Regions from separate parts of the Pantoea sp. C1E2 genome, predicted to be linked through region 3. Evidence: predicted binding sites of a transcription regulator. Region 3 holds the regulator's gene; each other region holds the start of a gene.
What was found. Region 3 encodes PhoB, which activates phosphate uptake and scavenging genes when phosphate is short. Its sites were predicted from a motif close to CTGTCATAAAACTGNCNNAT; they were not measured.
Positions count from the first base shown of each region.

Region 1 (4,171 bases), 1.5 Mb from region 3:
CCAGCGCTTTCACTGCCGCAAAATGGCGTAAAGTGATCCTTTTTTGTCGTTTACGCCAATCGCGCATCGTCCTACATTGACTGCAACCACTTCGGATGAGGAGTCAATGATGATTAAGGTTGGCATTAACGGTTTTGGCCGTATCGGACGTAACGTGTCCCGCGCCGCGCTGGGCAGCAACGATATTGAGATTGTGGCGATTAACGATCTCACCGACAGTAAAACGCTGGCGCATCTGCTTAAACACGATTCACTGCTGGGCAGACTTCCTGCAGAAGTTGAGGCCGGTGAAGGTGAGTTGCGTATCGATGGTAAGCCGGTGCGAGTGTTTAGCGAGCGCGACCCGGCCAATATCCGCTGGCGTGACGTGGGTGTTGAGATCGTGATTGAAGCCACCGGCTTCTTCACCGAGCGCGAGAAAGCGGAAGTGCATATCACGCACGGCGGCGCAAAACGGGTGATCATCTCTGCGCCCGGTAAAAACGATGACCTGACGATTGTGCTAGGCGTAAATGATGATCGTTACGATCCCCAGCAACATTTCGTGGTGAGTAACGGCAGTTGCACCACCAACGGTCTGGCACCCGCCGCGCAGGTATTGCATCAGGCATTCGGCATTGAACATGGCTTGATGAACACCACCCATGCTTACACCAATAGCCAGGTGCTGCACGATCAGCCTGAGAAGGATCTGCGCGGTGCGCGTGCCGCCGCCCTGTCGATTGTGCCTTACTCCAGCGGTGCGGCGAAAGCATTAGGCCGTGTCATTCCGGAACTGGATGGCCGTCTGACGGGGTATTCCCTGCGCGTGCCGGTGCCGGTGGTGTCGATTGTGGATCTCACCGTGACGCTGAAGCGTGATGTGACGGCAGAAGAAGTCAACGATGCGTTTAAAGCCGCCGCTGCTGAAGGTCCCTTAAAAGGCATTCTGGGATACAGCGATGAGCCACTGGTCTCCAGCGATTATCAGGGCGATCCACGTTCATCGATCATTGATGGGCTTTCCACCCTGGTGATTGGTGGCAACCTGGTCAAAATCCTCGCCTGGTACGATAACGAGTGGGGCTTCTCAAATCGTCTGGTGGATTTAGCAAGGTTGATGGCGCAGCGCGGATTGTAATCCGCACCACTTTACTGCCAAAAAAATCCCCGCTTATGCGGGGATTCTTGTTGCTGCCGGGCGCGGTTACTTAATGCCCATCGCATCCTTCAGCGTAAAGAACAAGTCCGTCTGATCGGTCAGCCCCACCACGTTAGCGGCATAAGGACCATAAGCCGCGATGCGCAACTGTGTGCCGGTATGCCCCTGAGAATCGTCTTCAGAGTTACCGTAACTGATGGTCATGACCGCACCATCTTTGGTGTTCACCGCCTGCGTCAGGCCCGGCGCTTTGCTGCCATTCTCAATAATCTGGCTACTGTGCGCATGGTCAGCCGTTACCACCACCAGCGTGTCACCGTGTTCACGCGCAAAGGCCAGTGCCTGTTGCACGGCCTCGTCCAGATCCACCGTTTCGCCAATCTGACCGCACGGGTTTGCCGCGTGATCCTGTTTATCAATTGACGCGCCTTCCACCTGCAGGAAGAAACCTTTTTCATTGGTGCTCAGCAAATCAATCGCTTTCTTGGTCATCTGCGCCAGTGTGGGTGCTGATGCCGGGCGATCTTTATTCACTTCACAGGTCACCACGGGTTTGTCGATATTACCGTGATAGCTGGCTTTCGGCCCCTGCCAGCGAACCGGCATATTGCCTTCGGAGAACAGCCCCAGCACCGGTTTCGTTTGGTCAGCCTGTTTGATTGCATTCATGTCATCAAGGTTATCGACCAGCTGGAAGCCCAGCGCCTGAGCCTGCTCGCGCAAGGTTTTGCCCTGGTACTCACCCGCTTTGGCGCTTTCAGAGAACGATTTCGCACCGCCGCCGAGGGTGACATCTGGACGGGTTTTCAGCATCTGCTCGCTGATAGATCCTTTACCGCCCTGCTCCAGCGCATTGGTCGGACACAGTTCGCTGGTTTTCTCCGGGCCATAACATTTACGTGAAGTGACATGCGCCATCAAAGCGGCAGGCGTGGCATCCTGCAATTCTGCAGTGGATACGTTACCGGTGGCTTTCCCGGCGGCTTTCGCCAGCTCAAGAATGGTGGCCTGATCCTTGCCATTGACGTCTACGCCGATGGCACCGTTGTAAGATTTGGTGCCTGTTGCCCAGGCGGTAGCGGAGGCAGCCGAATCCGTCACGTAATTGGGTTTGTGGGTTTTCTTGTCTAAAGAGTAGTGGGTGTACTGGCCGGTTAGCGGCAGCGCATCAATGCCAGGGAAGAAACCACCCGCGCCCATCGCCTGATTTCGTGCGGCGGTGATTTCCGAGTCGCCCATGCCATCGCCGATCAATAAGATGACGTTTTTGGCCGTGGTATTAACGAGTGAGGCTTTCAACGCTTCCGTCTGGTCGCTGCTGAGGCGGCGTGCGCCACCGTGTTCGGTGATATCACCGGTGGCGGCGCGGGTATAAGTTGTTGACTCTGCCACTGCTGACGTCGCAATTAATGAAGCCAGCAGAGAAACCGTGAAAAGAGGTATGTGTTTCATTTATAAGCATCCTTATCAGTAAATATAACCAAATGTTTCCGCAGACAAGTCTGCGACAGTCTGGTGACACTTTTGTGGCAGAGAAGGAATAATTTGATGACAGAACACGCAGTTCGGCGAGAGATGCAGCAAGCTGCACAGAGCTTAAGCGGATAGAACAAAAGGAGAAAATAGGGCTTGACCGTTTTCAGGTAACTCCCTATAGTAGCGCCCCGTTGACCCAGCGCGGTTAGCAAAAAATTTGGTGAGGTGTCCGAGTGGCTGAAGGAGCACGCCTGGAAAGTGTGTATACGGCAACGTATCGAGGGTTCGAACCCCTCTCTCACCGCCATATTTGAAGAAGAGCCTGAACGAAAGTTCAGGCTTTTTTTTGTCTTCAGATCGGCCAAAGCACTAACTCATCTGGCCATCGCCCATTACCATCGCTAGAAACTTGTCTCTGAGCGGGTCCTTGATCCCGGCATTCCACGCCAAACCAGTTTGCCATTGGGTATGCTCGCCCTCCAGCGGCAGTAGCCTGACGCCAGCAGGCAGGATATGCTTCACACTCCCCGGCAATAGCGCCACACCATCACCGGCCGCCACCAGCGCCAGTAACGTCTGAATATCGTCAGCAGCCGACACCGTGCGCGGGGTGAGTTTTCTTGCGCTGAGGAACTGATCGGCCTGCGCAGTGAGCCCTTCGCCCCTCTGAGGTGCTAACTGCAAGAGTTGATGATTTTCAATAATCTGAGTGGTCTCTACAGGACTCGACAAATGATCAGCTGCTACCGCCAGCACCAATTGTTCCGTGTCCAGGCTCTGAATTTGCAGTGGTTCAGGCACCGGTAAGCGCACAAATCCTACTTGCAGTCGTCCTTCCGCAAGCAGCTGGGTCTGAACCGCCGAAGGCATATCGTTGAGCGAGACTTGTACGCCAGGATAGCGTACGCGAAAGGCGGCGACGTGTTTGGGAGCAAAAAGAAAAGAAGAGATGCCAAAACCCAGGGTGAGTTTTCCTGAATCCCCTTTTTGGATCGCCGCCACATCAGCGAAGAAATCCGCATAGCGCTCCACCACCTCGCTGGCAGCCGCTAATAACTGATCTCCCGCCACCGTCAACCGCGCGCCATGCCGTCCACGCTGGAAAAGCGTCACACCAGAAAGGTGCTCCAGTGTCTGAATCTGTTTAGATAATGCGGGCTGGGTGATGCAGAGAACATTAGCCGCCGAGTGATAGGTCCCTTCTTGCGCCAGCGTTACAAACGCGCGTAACAGTTTAATATCCATTCCAATCTGTTATCAAAGTGGGAGAAGTTGTGATTATACACGGGGGATTTCTCTCTGGTGAAATAGCGACCTATTTCCTTAGGAGAAACACCATGGAACATTCACTTCGCGTTGCCACCGTGCAGTTTTGCCATCGCGCCAGCGATAAAGCGTTCAATCTTTCCGTCATGGAGCGCTTTATCGCGCAGGCTGCACAAGAAGAAATCAAAATTTTAGCCTTTCCGGAAATGTGCATCACCGGTTACTGGCATGTACCTGATCTGCCGATTGCAGAGGTCGAAGCCCTGGCCGAGCGCACAGATAACAGCC
Region 1 is NZ_JBSZHT010000002.1:2,781,622-2,785,792, forward strand. Features, by position in the region: gene ACXI0A_RS13370 (helix-turn-helix domain-containing protein) at 1-31, shown strand, start outside; gene gap (type I glyceraldehyde-3-phosphate dehydrogenase) at 110-1,120, shown strand; gene phoA (alkaline phosphatase) at 1,187-2,593, opposite strand; tRNA gene ACXI0A_RS13385 (tRNA-Ser) at 2,837-2,924, shown strand; gene ACXI0A_RS13390 (LysR family transcriptional regulator) at 2,987-3,862, opposite strand; gene ACXI0A_RS13395 (nitrilase-related carbon-nitrogen hydrolase) at 3,955-4,171, shown strand, end outside.
Region 1: phoA (alkaline phosphatase) is a predicted target of PhoB. The motif match lies at 2,644-2,663, and genes of this name have one in related genera.

Region 2 (4,171 bases), 3.0 Mb from region 3:
CGGATAACCGGCGTTGGTGGAAAGCTCTTTCAGCGCGGTGTGCGTCTCTTCAGAAATGCGTTTCTGCATATCGCCCAGATTGACGTCAATCAGCCCGGTGTAGAGGTCTGAGTAATTCACATCAACGTGGATCAGCGAGATTTTTGCATCGTAAGGGCGGGCCAGTGAAACGGCTTTATCAACCAACAACTGGCTTTCCGGGGAAAGGTCTACGGCAATCAGGATGTGTTTATAGGCCATGATAAAACTCCTTCTCAAGATTCTGGGGGCAACCCGTTGTTTGCCTTCACGGCAGGCGTTGTCCTTTGCGCACAATGGCGATGAAGCGCCGCCAGCCATAATTTATGCCATCAGGCGTATGTTGTTATGCTTTGAGTATAGCCAGAGTTGTTAACAAATGCTGCAATCCACGGCTCGCTTGTGAGGAAGATCAAGCGCTATCGCAATTTTCACTCGCGGTGAACGAAAATCATCGCTGGAAAAAAATTGAACAGATCTCCTACACTGAAAATGAGTGCCACTGCCGTCTGGGTGACGCGCTCGGGTTCGCACAACAACAATGCAATTCGATTCATCTGTGGCTGGTTAATTTCCCGTGGGACGTCAGCAGCATTTCCCCGCTGCCTTCGACGTCATTACGGCTCCAGCTGGGAGGGGAACATGATCAGCACTATCGCGCTTTTTTGGGCTCTGTGTGTGGTTTGTCTGGTGAATATGGCGCGCTACTTCTCTTCTTTACGCTCGCTATTGGCTGTGCTGCGCGGATGCGATCCGCTGTTGTATCAATATGTGGATGGGGCGGGTTTCTTCACGTCTCATGGTCAGCCGAGCAAGCAGGTGCGGCTGGTGCGTTATATCTGGGATAAACGCTATCGCGATCATCACGACGACGAATTTATTCGCCGCTGCGAACGCGTGCGCAGGCAGTTTGTCCTGACCAGCGGTCTGTGTTTTGTGGTGGTGGTGAGCCTGATTGGTCTGGCGATTTGGCATTAATCAGCGGCAATAAAAAAGGGCGACCTGTGTTGAACAGTCGCCCTCTTGTTTACTGATACCAGCTTAGATAATTTTCAGCGCGATCCAGTACAGCGAACCTGACAGCACAATACACACCGGCAGGGTGAACACCCACGCCATGGCGATATTTTTAATGGTGCGGCTCTGCAAGCCACCGCCATCTACCAGCATGGTACCGGCAACGGACGATGACAGGATATGCGTGGTGGAAACCGGCATACCGGTGTAGCTGGCGATACCAATCGACACCGCCGCGGTAACCTGAGCCGACATGCCCTGTGCGTAGGTCATGCCTTTCTTACCGATTTTCTCGCCGATGGTGGTCGCCACACGACGCCAGCCAATCATGGTACCGATGCCCAGAGCTAACGCCACGGCCATGATGATCCAGATTGGTGCATATTCCACGGTGCCCAGCAGATCGCCCTTCAGCTTATTGAGGAAGCGCTTATCATCCGGAGTGGTCTCTGGCAGCTTCGCGGCTTTATCGGCGGTGTCCGAGACGCACATCAGCAGGCGACGCATCTGGCTGCGCTGATCAACTGTCAGTTGGTCATAGCTGTTCAGATTAGTCAGCAACACCTGCGCACGGTCAATGGCTTGCAGCGCGCGGCTGCTGTCGCAATGGAACTCATGCGGACCGCCCACGGCTTCTTCCGGTGAAGGCACAGCAGGCGGTGCCATCTGGATGATATGCGTGAGTGAATCGCTGTGTTGCTGATAATACTGTTCCAGATGATTGACCGCATCGCGAGTACGCGTGATGTCATAACCTGAGGCATTCATGTTGACCACGAAACCAGCAGGTGCCACACCAATCAGTACTAACATAATCAGGCCAATGCCTTTCTGACCGTCGTTCGCACCGTGGGAGTAGCTCACGCCAATCGCCGAAACAATCAGTGCGGTACGCGTCCAGAACGGCGGCTTTTTCTTGCCATCGATCTTTTCACGGTCGGCGGGCGTCATATGGATACGCGCGCGTTTAGGCGTGTTGCTCCAGTAACGGCGCAGGATAAAGATCAACGCACCCGCAATCACCAGGCCAACAATCGGTGACAGAATCAGAGAAAGGAAAATATTGATCACTTTCGGCAGGTTGAGCGCATCAACCACCGAGGTGCCGGTCATCAGCGCATTGGTGAGACCAATACCGATAATGGCGCCAATCAGGGTGTGGGAACTGGATGCCGGCAAGCCCAGATACCAGGTGCCGAGGTTCCAGATGATGGCCGCCAGCAACATGGAGAACACCATGGCGAGGCCGTGCGCGGAACCCACATTCAGCAGTAAATCGGTTGGCAGCATATGCACGATGGCATAAGCCACGCTTAAGCCGCCCAGCAAAACGCCTAAGAAGTTGAAAACACCCGCCATCACAACCGCCAATTGCGCCCGCATCGCACGGGTATAAATGACTGTAGCGACTGCGTTAGCAGTGTCGTGGAAACCGTTGATTGCCTCATAGAACAATACGAACAGCAGAGCTATTACCAAAAACAGGCCGGTACTGAGGTCAAGACCAGCGAACAGATGTAGCATAAACGTTACGCCATTTTTTGGAGGACATGAACGCGGCGCATTATCTGCGACAACCCGCATGATGTGAAAGGAAAATATAGTCCCTTTTTGACTTAAATTTGCCATTTAAGCGCTGCGATTGGGTAAAAAGGCTGAAAAATAAGCGAGTTACAATATGACATATTTACGGCATTTTTTTGACGCTGGCGCGAAATGCCGCAGATCTCTACAATCACCGCCTTTCAATTGAGTGGATTAAGCGCAGTGGACAAGTTTGACGTTATCGTAATAGGTGCAGGCGCTGCCGGCATGTTCTGTGCAGCGCAGGCAGGGCAACTGGGCCGCCGCGTGCTGCTGCTGGATAACGGCAAAAAGGCAGGGCGTAAAATCCTGATGTCTGGCGGCGGTCGCTGTAACTTCACCAATATGTACACCGAACCGGCGGCGTACCTCTCGCACAACCCGCACTTCAGTAAGTCGGCGCTGGCGCGTTACACCCAGTGGGACTTCATCGATCTGGTGAATCGCCATAACATTGCGTATCACGAGAAGACCCTCGGTCAGTTGTTCTGCGATGACTCGGCGCAGCAGATTGTTGATCTGCTATTAAAAGAGTGCGAAGACGGGCAGGTCACGGTGCGTTTGCGCAGTGAAGTGCTGAGCGTGACGCGTGATGAAAATGGCTACACGCTGCAGCTGAACGGTTCAGAGGTGGAGGCAGAGAAGCTGGTGATCGCCAGCGGTGGCTTATCGATGCCGGGCCTGGGGGCGACACCGTTTGGCTATAAAGTGGCTGAGCAGTTTGGTTTGAAAGTCTTCCCGACGCGGGCCGCGCTGGTGCCATTCACTTTGCATAAGCCGCTGCTGGAGCAGTTAAACACGCTGTCGGGTGTGGCACTGCCCACCACCATCACCGCGCAAGATGGAACGCTGTTCAAAGAAGCGATGCTGTTTACCCATCGCGGCTTGTCGGGCCCAGCGGTTCTGCAAATCTCCAGCTACTGGCAGCCGGGGGAATTTGTCACCATCAACCTGTCGCCGGAAACCTCGCTGGAAGATTTCATCAATGTACAGCGCGAGGCGCATCCGAATCTCAGCCTGAAAAATAGTCTGGCGAAAATCCTGCCAAAGCGTCTGGTGGAAGTGTTACAGGAGTTGAAGCAGATCCCGGATGTGACGCTGAAGCAGCTTAACAGCAAGCAGCAGGCCGAGTTGGTGACCACGTTGCATCAGTGGCGCGTGCAGCCGAATGGCACCGAAGGGTATCGCACTGCCGAAGTGACGATGGGCGGCGTCGATACTACCCAGCTCTCCTCCAAAACCATGGAAGCGCGTGACGTGCCCGGTTTGTACTTTATTGGCGAAGTAGTGGATGTCACCGGCTGGCTCGGCGGATACAACTTCCAGTGGGCATGGAGCTCAGCCTGGGCGTGCGCGCAGGCGCTGTGAGTTATCACGTCGCCATCAATGGCGACGCTACAGGGTTAATGTGTGGGTCTGCGTAATGGCGACGCTACAGGGTTAATGCGCGGGTCAGCGTAATGGCGACGCTACAAGGCTAATGCGTAGATTGGCGTAATGGCGACGCGACAACCCAAATGCGCGGATTTTCGTAGGGTGCGCATTCATGCGC
Region 2 is NZ_JBSZHT010000002.1:4,273,006-4,277,176, reverse strand. Features, by position in the region: gene uspA (universal stress protein UspA) at 1-240, opposite strand, end outside; gene uspB (universal stress protein UspB) at 661-996, shown strand; gene pitA (inorganic phosphate transporter PitA) at 1,060-2,559, opposite strand; gene ACXI0A_RS20365 (aminoacetone oxidase family FAD-binding enzyme) at 2,752-3,987, shown strand.
Region 2: pitA (inorganic phosphate transporter PitA) is a predicted target of PhoB. The motif match lies at 2,712-2,731, and genes of this name have one in related genera.

Region 3 (4,171 bases):
CAGTACGCCGAGGCGCGGCGTCTGGTGATACAACGCCAGGCAGATAGCATCCAGCAGTGTGGTTTTCCCCGCGCCGGTTGCGCCGGTAATGGCAAATAATCCGTTGCTGGCAAAGGGTTCACGGCGGAAATCGATAAACCATTCACCGCGCAGCGCATTGAGGTTTTTAAAACGTAACGTCAGGATTTTCATGCGGACGGGTTCTCCAGCGCGGCGAGGGTAGTGCGAAATAACTGCGTCAATTGTTCAGCCTGATCGGCGTCCAACTGATCTTCCTGCGCCAGGCGACGAGCAAACACCTCTTCGACTTTCAACTCGCTCAGGGTTTCGTTATCCATGCGCGCCAGGCTGCGTTGACGCTGTTCTCGGCTGCGGCGCACCAGCAGCACTTCCACCGGCAATGCTTCAGTCAGTTGCTCAACGCGGCGCTGCAAATCACTCAGGTACTCTTGCGTGGTGATTTCAATGTCGAGCCAGACGGGCTGCTCGCGATCTCCCTCACTAAATTCGCTCAGCTGTTGTTCGATTTCCGCCATTGAGCCTTTCAACATCTGCATCGGCTGGAACAGCGGGATCGGCAGCGCTGTAACGCTATCCAACTGAGCGCCGAACTCCAGCAGAAATACGCTTTTCTCACGTCCCAGTTCATCAAAGCTGAGCGGAATCGGTGAACCGCTGTAACGAATATGTTCACTGTCAGCAATACGCTGCGCCCGGTGAATATGGCCCAGAGCAATGTAATCCGCGGCGGGAAACGCCTGCGCCGGGAAGGCATCCAGCGTGCCGATATAGATATCGCGCACCGAGTCGCTTTTGGTCACGCCAACGGTGGTGAGATGGCCGGTGGCAATAATGGGAAGTGCACGATCTGCGCGTTCGGCCAGCGCAGCGGCATAACACTGCTGGTAATGCTGCTCAATCGCTTCCAGCAGTGAGATCTGTTTCTCGCGCCCGGATTGTCCCGCCTGGCTGCGCAAAATATCGCGTGGACGCAAATAGGGAATCGCACACAACAACGCCCCCGGCGTGCCATCGCGCTGATGCAGCGTCAGCACCTGCTGCTCGCCCTGTGGCGTGGCGCTGGTGATCACTCGCGTATTTAAACAGGCGAGTAATTCGCGTGATTCATTCAGGGTAGCGACGGAATCATGGTTGCCCGCCAGCACAATCAGCTGGCACTGCGTCGGTTGCAGCGCGACCACGAAGCGGTTAAACATTTCACGCGCATAGCTTGGTGGCGAACCGGTATCAAACAGGTCTCCCGCGATGATCAGCGCATCCACCTGATGCTGGGTAATCTGGTCCAGCAACCACTCCAGGAAGGCCTGATGCTCGGCCGCCCGGCTTTTGCTGTAAAAGAATTGACCGAGATGCCAATCCGCGGTGTGAATAATGCGCATGAATACTCCCTGCTTCGTTAAGCGAAGGCGAATTATAACCTCTTCAGATCGCAAAGAAAAAAAAGCGATAATCGTTGTCACATTTCTGTTTTTTAACTATTTATCATAGGTCGGGTTTTTCATAAAAGTGTCATAAAACTGACGCATAATGGCGCCGCAAATCCCAGTGACCTATTGTCACAAAAGCAGGAGTTATAATGGCTAAGCGCATTTTGGTTGTGGAAGACGAAGCTCCCATCCGTGAAATGTTATGTTTCGTGCTGGAACAGAATGATTATCAGCCTATTGAGGCAGAAGACTATGACAGCGCGATTGGTAAGTTGATCGAACCCTGGCCTGATTTAATTCTGCTGGATTGGATGTTGCCTGGCGGCAGCGGTATTCAGTTTATTAAACATTTGAAACGTGAAGCCATGACGCGCGACATCCCGGTGATGATGCTGACGGCGCGCGGTGAAGAAGAAGATCGCGTGCGCGGTCTGGAAGTGGGCGCGGATGACTACATCACCAAACCTTTCTCACCGAAAGAGCTGATGGCACGTATCAAAGCGGTGATGCGCCGTATTTCACCAATGGCGGTGGAAGAGGTGATTGAGATGCAGGGTCTGAGCCTCGATCCTTCCTCGCATCGCGTGATGTCGGAAAGTACCCCGCTGGAAATGGGACCTACCGAATATAAATTGCTGCACTTCTTTATGACGCACCCAGAGCGTGTTTACAGCCGCGAACAGCTGCTGAACCACGTATGGGGCACCAACGTCTACGTGGAAGATCGTACCGTTGATGTGCATATCCGTCGTTTACGTAAAGCACTGGAAGTATCTGGCCACGATCGCATGGTTCAAACCGTACGTGGAACAGGGTATCGTTTCTCTGCCCGCTACTAAACGGAGTCTTTTACCGTGCTGGAACGACTCTCCTGGAAGAGATTATTGACTGAGCTGGCGCTGGTCTGTTTGCCCGCGCTGGTGCTTGGTCTGTTGTTCGGTTATCTGCCCTGGCTACTGCTGATTGCAGTGTCGGGTGTGATGTTTTGGCACTTTAGAAATCTGATGCGTCTGTCGCACTGGCTGTGGGTCGATCGTTCTATGACGCCACCCGCCGGGCGCGGTAGCTGGGAACCGCTGTTCTACGGCCTGTATCAGATGCAACTGCGTAACCGTCGTCGTCGTCGGGAGTTGGGTAACCTGATTAAGCGCTTTCGTAGCGGCGCGGAATCCCTGCCTGATGCAGTGATCCTGACCACCGAAGAGGGCACCATTTTCTGGTGCAACGGGCTGGCACAACAGCATCTCGGGCTGCGCTGGCCGGAAGATAATGGCCAGAACATCCTCAATTTACTGCGCTATCCTGAGTTTTCCCGCTATATCCGCCAACGCGATTTTGACAAGCCGCTGACGCTGGTGCTGAACAATCAACATCATATGGAATTTCGTGTGATGCCCTACAGCGAAGGGCAATGGTTGATGGTGGCGCGCGATGTCACCCAGATGCACCAGCTGGAAGGGGCGCGGCGTAACTTCTTTGCCAACGTCAGTCATGAACTGCGTACGCCGTTAACGGTGTTGCAGGGCTATCTGGAAATGATGGACGATGCGGCGATGAACGAGCGCACGCGCGGCAAGGCGTTGCACACCATGCAGGAGCAAACTCGCCGCATGGATAGCCTGGTGAAACAGCTGCTGACCTTGTCGCGTATTGAAGCCGCGCCCGCTATCGATCTCAAAGAGACGGTGGATGTCCCGGGCATGCTGCAACTGTTGCAGCGCGAGGCGGAAACCCTCAGCCAGGGCCGGCACAGCATCCATTTCCGCACCGATCCGCACCTCAAAGTCTTCGGCAATGATGAACAGCTGCGCAGCGCCATTTCCAATCTGGTGTACAACGCGGTGAATCACACGCCGGAGGGAACGCGCCTCGATATCAGCTGGCTGCGCACCAAAGAGGGGGCGGAATTCAAAGTGTGCGATAACGGACCGGGGATCAGCGAGGAGCATTTGCCGCGCCTCACCGAGCGTTTTTATCGGGTCGATAAAGCCCGATCGCGTGCGACCGGCGGCAGTGGCTTAGGGCTGGCGATCGTTAAGCATGCATTGAGCCATCACACGGCGAGGCTGGAGATCACCAGTATTCCGCATCAGGAAACCTGTTTTAGTTTTGTGCTGCCACCACGCTTGATTGTGGCGAAAAGCGTTCACAGTAAGGTCAGTTAAGCACGACGGAGCGGCGCAATTTATTGCGCTATGCCAATGGATTAGGCCATGTACGAGTTATTCGCACATACGGTAGCGGCGCAATGTATTGCGCGATCAATCGTGCCGCTACAGAATGTGCACTTGAATGTTCATGACCTGATTGACGGAAGACCTGATGAAATCGCTGTTGCTGTTCACGTTGCTGCTGTGCTCTGCGCTGGCACCAGCCCAACAAACCATGCTCACCGGCAATTTAAGCAGCGTCGGTTCCGACACCCTCGGCTATCTGATGACCTTATGGGGCGAGGATTTCAGCCGCCAGTCACCGGGCGTTAACGTTCAGGTACAGGCGGCTGGATCCTCAACCGCACCTACCGCGCTGGCGGCAGGCGCAGCCCAACTCGGGGCGATGAGCCGCCCGATGCAAATTGATGAACGCCAACTGTTTACCTCGCGCTACGGCTATCCACCGCTGGCGGTGCCGGTGGCAATGGATGCGCTGGTGGTGGTGGTGAATCAGGACAACCCGCTATCCCGTATCGATCAACCACAACTCGATGCCCTTTTCTCTGTCAC
Region 3 is NZ_JBSZHT010000002.1:1,262,486-1,266,656, forward strand. Features, by position in the region: gene ACXI0A_RS05985 (SbcC/MukB-like Walker B domain-containing protein) at 1-192, opposite strand, end outside; gene sbcD (exonuclease subunit SbcD) at 189-1,400, opposite strand; gene phoB (phosphate response regulator transcription factor PhoB) at 1,598-2,287, shown strand; gene phoR (phosphate regulon sensor histidine kinase PhoR) at 2,303-3,613, shown strand; gene ACXI0A_RS06005 (phosphate ABC transporter substrate-binding protein PstS family protein) at 3,771-4,171, shown strand, end outside.

Region 4 (4,171 bases), 670 kb from region 3:
GGGTTCGCAGTTTGCGGTGATCCTCGCGGCGGTGCTGCTGGTGGTGTCGCGCGAATTGATGCGTGATTTGAATGAGTACAGCATGCTGGTGCTGGGTGGTTTGATGGTGCTGATGATGATTTGGCGTCCGCAAGGGCTGCTGCCGATGAAGCGTCCTCACCTGAAGTTGAAAAGCAGTAAACAAGGAGAGCAGGCATGAGTCAGCCTTTGTTAGCCGTTGAAGGCTTGATGATGCGCTTCGGCGGTCTGTTGGCCGTCAACAACGTGGCGCTGGAACTGCATCCCCAGGAAATCGTGTCACTGATCGGGCCGAATGGCGCCGGTAAAACCACGGTGTTCAACTGCCTGACCGGCTTCTATAAGCCGACCGGCGGGACTATCAAGCTGCGCGACCAGGAGTTGCAGGGACAGCCGGGCCAGAAGATTGCGCGCATGGGCATCGTGCGTACTTTCCAGCACGTGCGTCTGTTCCGTGAGATGACGGTGATTGAAAACCTGCTGGTGGCGCAACATCAGCATCTGAAAAGCGGCGTGTTCTCCGGCCTGTTCAAAACCCCGGCGTTCCGTCGTGGTGAGAGTGAAGCGCTCGATCGTGCGGCCACCTGGCTGGAGCGTATTGGTTTGCTTGAGCTGGCCAACCGCCAGGCGGGTAACCTGGCTTACGGCCAGCAGCGTCGTCTGGAAATTGCGCGCTGCATGGTGACGCGTCCGGAAATCCTGATGCTGGATGAACCTGCAGCTGGTCTTAACCCGCGTGAAACCCACGAGCTGGATGAGCTGATTGCTGAACTGCGTGGCGAGCACAAGGTCTCCGTGCTGTTGATTGAACATGATATGAAGCTGGTGATGGGCATTTCTGACCGCATCTATGTGGTGAATCAGGGAACGCCGCTGGCCAACGGGACACCGGAAGAGGTGCGTAACAATCCGGATGTGATCCGTGCTTATTTAGGTGAGGCGTAATATGGCAAACCCGATTTTAACTTTACAGGGTATCAATGCCCATTACGGCCCGATTCAGGCACTGCATAACATCAACCTGCACATCAGTCAGGGTGAAATTGTCACCCTGATTGGTGCTAACGGCGCGGGCAAAACCACGCTGCTGGGTACGCTGTGCGGTGAACCTCGCGCCACCAGTGGCACTATCGTGTTCGACGGTAAAGAGATCACCGACTGGCAAACGGCAAAAATCATGCGTGAAGCGATTGCGATTGTGCCGGAAGGCCGCCGCGTATTTTCGCGCATGACGGTGGAAGAGAACCTGGCGATGGGCGGCTTCTTCGCAACCCGTCAGGAGTATCAGCAGCGCATTGAGCGCGTTTACCAGCTGTTCCCCCGGTTGGCAGAGCGTAAAGTGCAGCGTGCGGGCACCATGTCCGGTGGTGAGCAACAGATGCTGGCGATTGGTCGTGCGCTGATGAGTCAGCCACGCTTGCTGTTGCTGGATGAGCCTTCACTGGGTCTGGCGCCGATTATTATTCAGCAGATTTTCGATACGATTGAACAGCTGCGCAAAGAGGGCATGACGATCTTCCTCGTTGAGCAAAACGCCAACCAGGCGTTGAAGCTGGCCGATCGTGGCTACGTGCTGGAGAACGGTCATGTGGTGCTGGAGGACAGTGGTGAAGCGTTACTGTCCAACGAAGCGGTACGTAGCGCTTATCTGGGTGCCTGACCTGGCTTACTTACCGCCAACGGTCTGAACAGTGGCACGAGTTTGCGATAACTCGTGCCACTTTAAACTTTCTAATACGCGCAATCCCTGTCACATCTCCGTCATAAACCTGTTATTAATCCGTCATTTCCCCGTGTCATGTTACTTCGCGAACAAAAAAATGCGTGATATCGCGCGTACCTAACAGCACAGGAAAAAACTTATGTCCGCTTTTACGCTTCGTCCCCGCCTGATGAGTGTGTTGCTCGGTCTGGCGCTCAGCGGTAACGCGCTGGCAGCAACTGACATCCCTTTCTGGCACTCAATGGAAGGCGAGTTAGGCAAAGAAGTCGATTCTCTGGCACAACGTTTTAACCAGGCTCACCCAGAATACAAAATCGTACCGACTTACAAAGGTAACTACGAGCAGAGCCTGGCAGCGGGTATCGCTGCTGTGCGTACCGGTAAAGCACCGGCTATTCTCCAGGTTTACGAAGTGGGTACAGCGACCATGATGGCCTCGAAAGCCATCGTGCCAGTGCATGACGTGTTCAAAGACGCGGGCGTGCAGATGGATCCTAAACAGTTCGTGCCAGCAGTCGCGGGCTATTACAGCGACAGCAACGGCCAGCTGATCTCTCAGCCGTTCAACAGCTCAACGCCTGTGCTGTACTACAACAAAGATGCTTTCAAAAAAGCCGGCCTGAACCCAGACCAGCCACCAAAAACCTGGCAGGAACTGGCGAAAGACGCCGATGCGCTGCGTAAAGCGGGCATGACCTGTGGTTACGCCAGCGGCTGGCAGGGCTGGATCCAGATCGAGAACTTCAGCGCCTGGCATGCACTGCCGGTTGCCACCAAAAACAACGGCTTCGATGGCACTGACGCGGTACTGGAGTTCAACAAGCCAGTACAGGTGCGCCACATCCAGATGCTGGAAGACATGAACAAGAAGGGTGATTTCACCTACTTCGGTCGTAAAGATGAATCTACCGCTAAGTTCTATAACGGCGACTGCGGCATCACCACGGCCTCTTCTGGTTCTCTGGCGGATATCAAGCATTACGCCAAGTTCAACTTCGGCGTTGGCATGATGCCTTACGACTCAACTGTGCCTGACGCACCGCAGAACGCCATCATCGGCGGCGCGAGCCTGTGGGTGATGAAAGGCAAAGATGCCGACACCTATAAAGGCGTAGCAGAGTTCATGAAGTTCCTGGCACAGCCAGAAATCGCCGCAGAATGGCACCAGAAGACCGGTTACCTGCCGATCACTACTGCTGCGTATGAGCTGACCAAGAAGCAAGGCTTCTATGACAAGAACCCAGGCGCAGACATCGCAACGCGTCAGATGCTGAACAAAGATCCACTGCCGTTCACCAAAGGCATGCGTCTGGGCAACATGCCACAGATTCGTACCATCGTGGACGAAGAGCTGGAAGGCGTGTGGACCGGCAAACAGGCCCCACAAGCCGCACTGGATAACGCTGTGAAGCGCGGAAACGAATTGCTGCGTCGTTTTGAACAGCAAGTGAAGTAATTCCGTTGTCTCGGGGCTGGCGCATAGCGTCAGCCCCGATTTCTCTTTTGGCGAGTCTGCTATGTCCTCATCACGCCCCGTATTTCGCTCCCGATTTTTGCCTTATTTGCTGGTGGCACCGCAGCTGGTGATTACCGCCATTTTCTTCTTATGGCCTGCCGGTGAAGCGCTGTGGTACTCACTGCAAAGCATCGATCCCTTTGGTATTTCCAGCACCTTTGTCGGGTTGGAGAACTTTAAACGTCTGTTCAGCGATGAGTATTACCTCGCGTCGTTCTGGACCACCATTGAGTTCAGCGCACTGGTCACCGTGTGTGGCATGACCTTCTCGCTGCTGCTGGCGGCGCTGGTCGATTACGTCATACGGCTGAAAAAACTTTATCAAACCTTGCTGTTGCTGCCTTACGCCGTTGCGCCCGTGGTTGCCGCGGTACTGTGGATGTTCCTGTTCAATCCCGGCCTCGGTCTGTTCAGCCATCTGCTAAACCAGATCGGTTACAACTGGAACTACGCGCAAAACAGCGGTCAGGCGATGTTCCTGATCGTGCTGGCGTCCATCTGGCAGCAGATGAGCTACAACTTCCTGTTCTTCTTCGCCGCGCTGCAGTCGATTCCCAAATCGCTGGTGGAAGCCGCGGCGATTGACGGCGCCGGTCCGGTGCGTCGCTTCTTCAATCTGTCACTGCCGCTGATCACCCCGGTGAGTTTCTTCCTGCTGGTGGTTAACCTGGTGTATGCGTTCTTCGATACCTTCCCGGTGATCGATGCCGCGACCGGCGGGGGTCCGGTGCAAGCCACCACCACGCTGATCTACAAAATTTATCGCGAAGGTTTTACCGGTCTGGATCTTTCGTCTTCCGCCGCGCAGTCGGTGGTGCTGATGCTGCTGGTGATTGGCCTGACGATCCTGCAATTCCGCTTTGTCGAGCGTAAGGTGCAATACCAATGATTGAGAATCGACGCGGGCTGGATAT
Region 4 is NZ_JBSZHT010000002.1:594,847-599,017, forward strand. Features, by position in the region: gene ACXI0A_RS02945 (high-affinity branched-chain amino acid ABC transporter permease LivM) at 1-199, shown strand, start outside; gene livG (high-affinity branched-chain amino acid ABC transporter ATP-binding protein LivG) at 196-963, shown strand; gene livF (high-affinity branched-chain amino acid ABC transporter ATP-binding protein LivF) at 965-1,678, shown strand; gene ugpB (sn-glycerol-3-phosphate ABC transporter substrate-binding protein UgpB) at 1,881-3,197, shown strand; gene ugpA (sn-glycerol-3-phosphate ABC transporter permease UgpA) at 3,259-4,146, shown strand; gene ugpE (sn-glycerol-3-phosphate ABC transporter permease UgpE) at 4,143-4,171, shown strand, end outside.
Region 4: ugpB (sn-glycerol-3-phosphate ABC transporter substrate-binding protein UgpB) is a predicted target of PhoB. The motif match lies at 1,766-1,785, and genes of this name have one in related genera.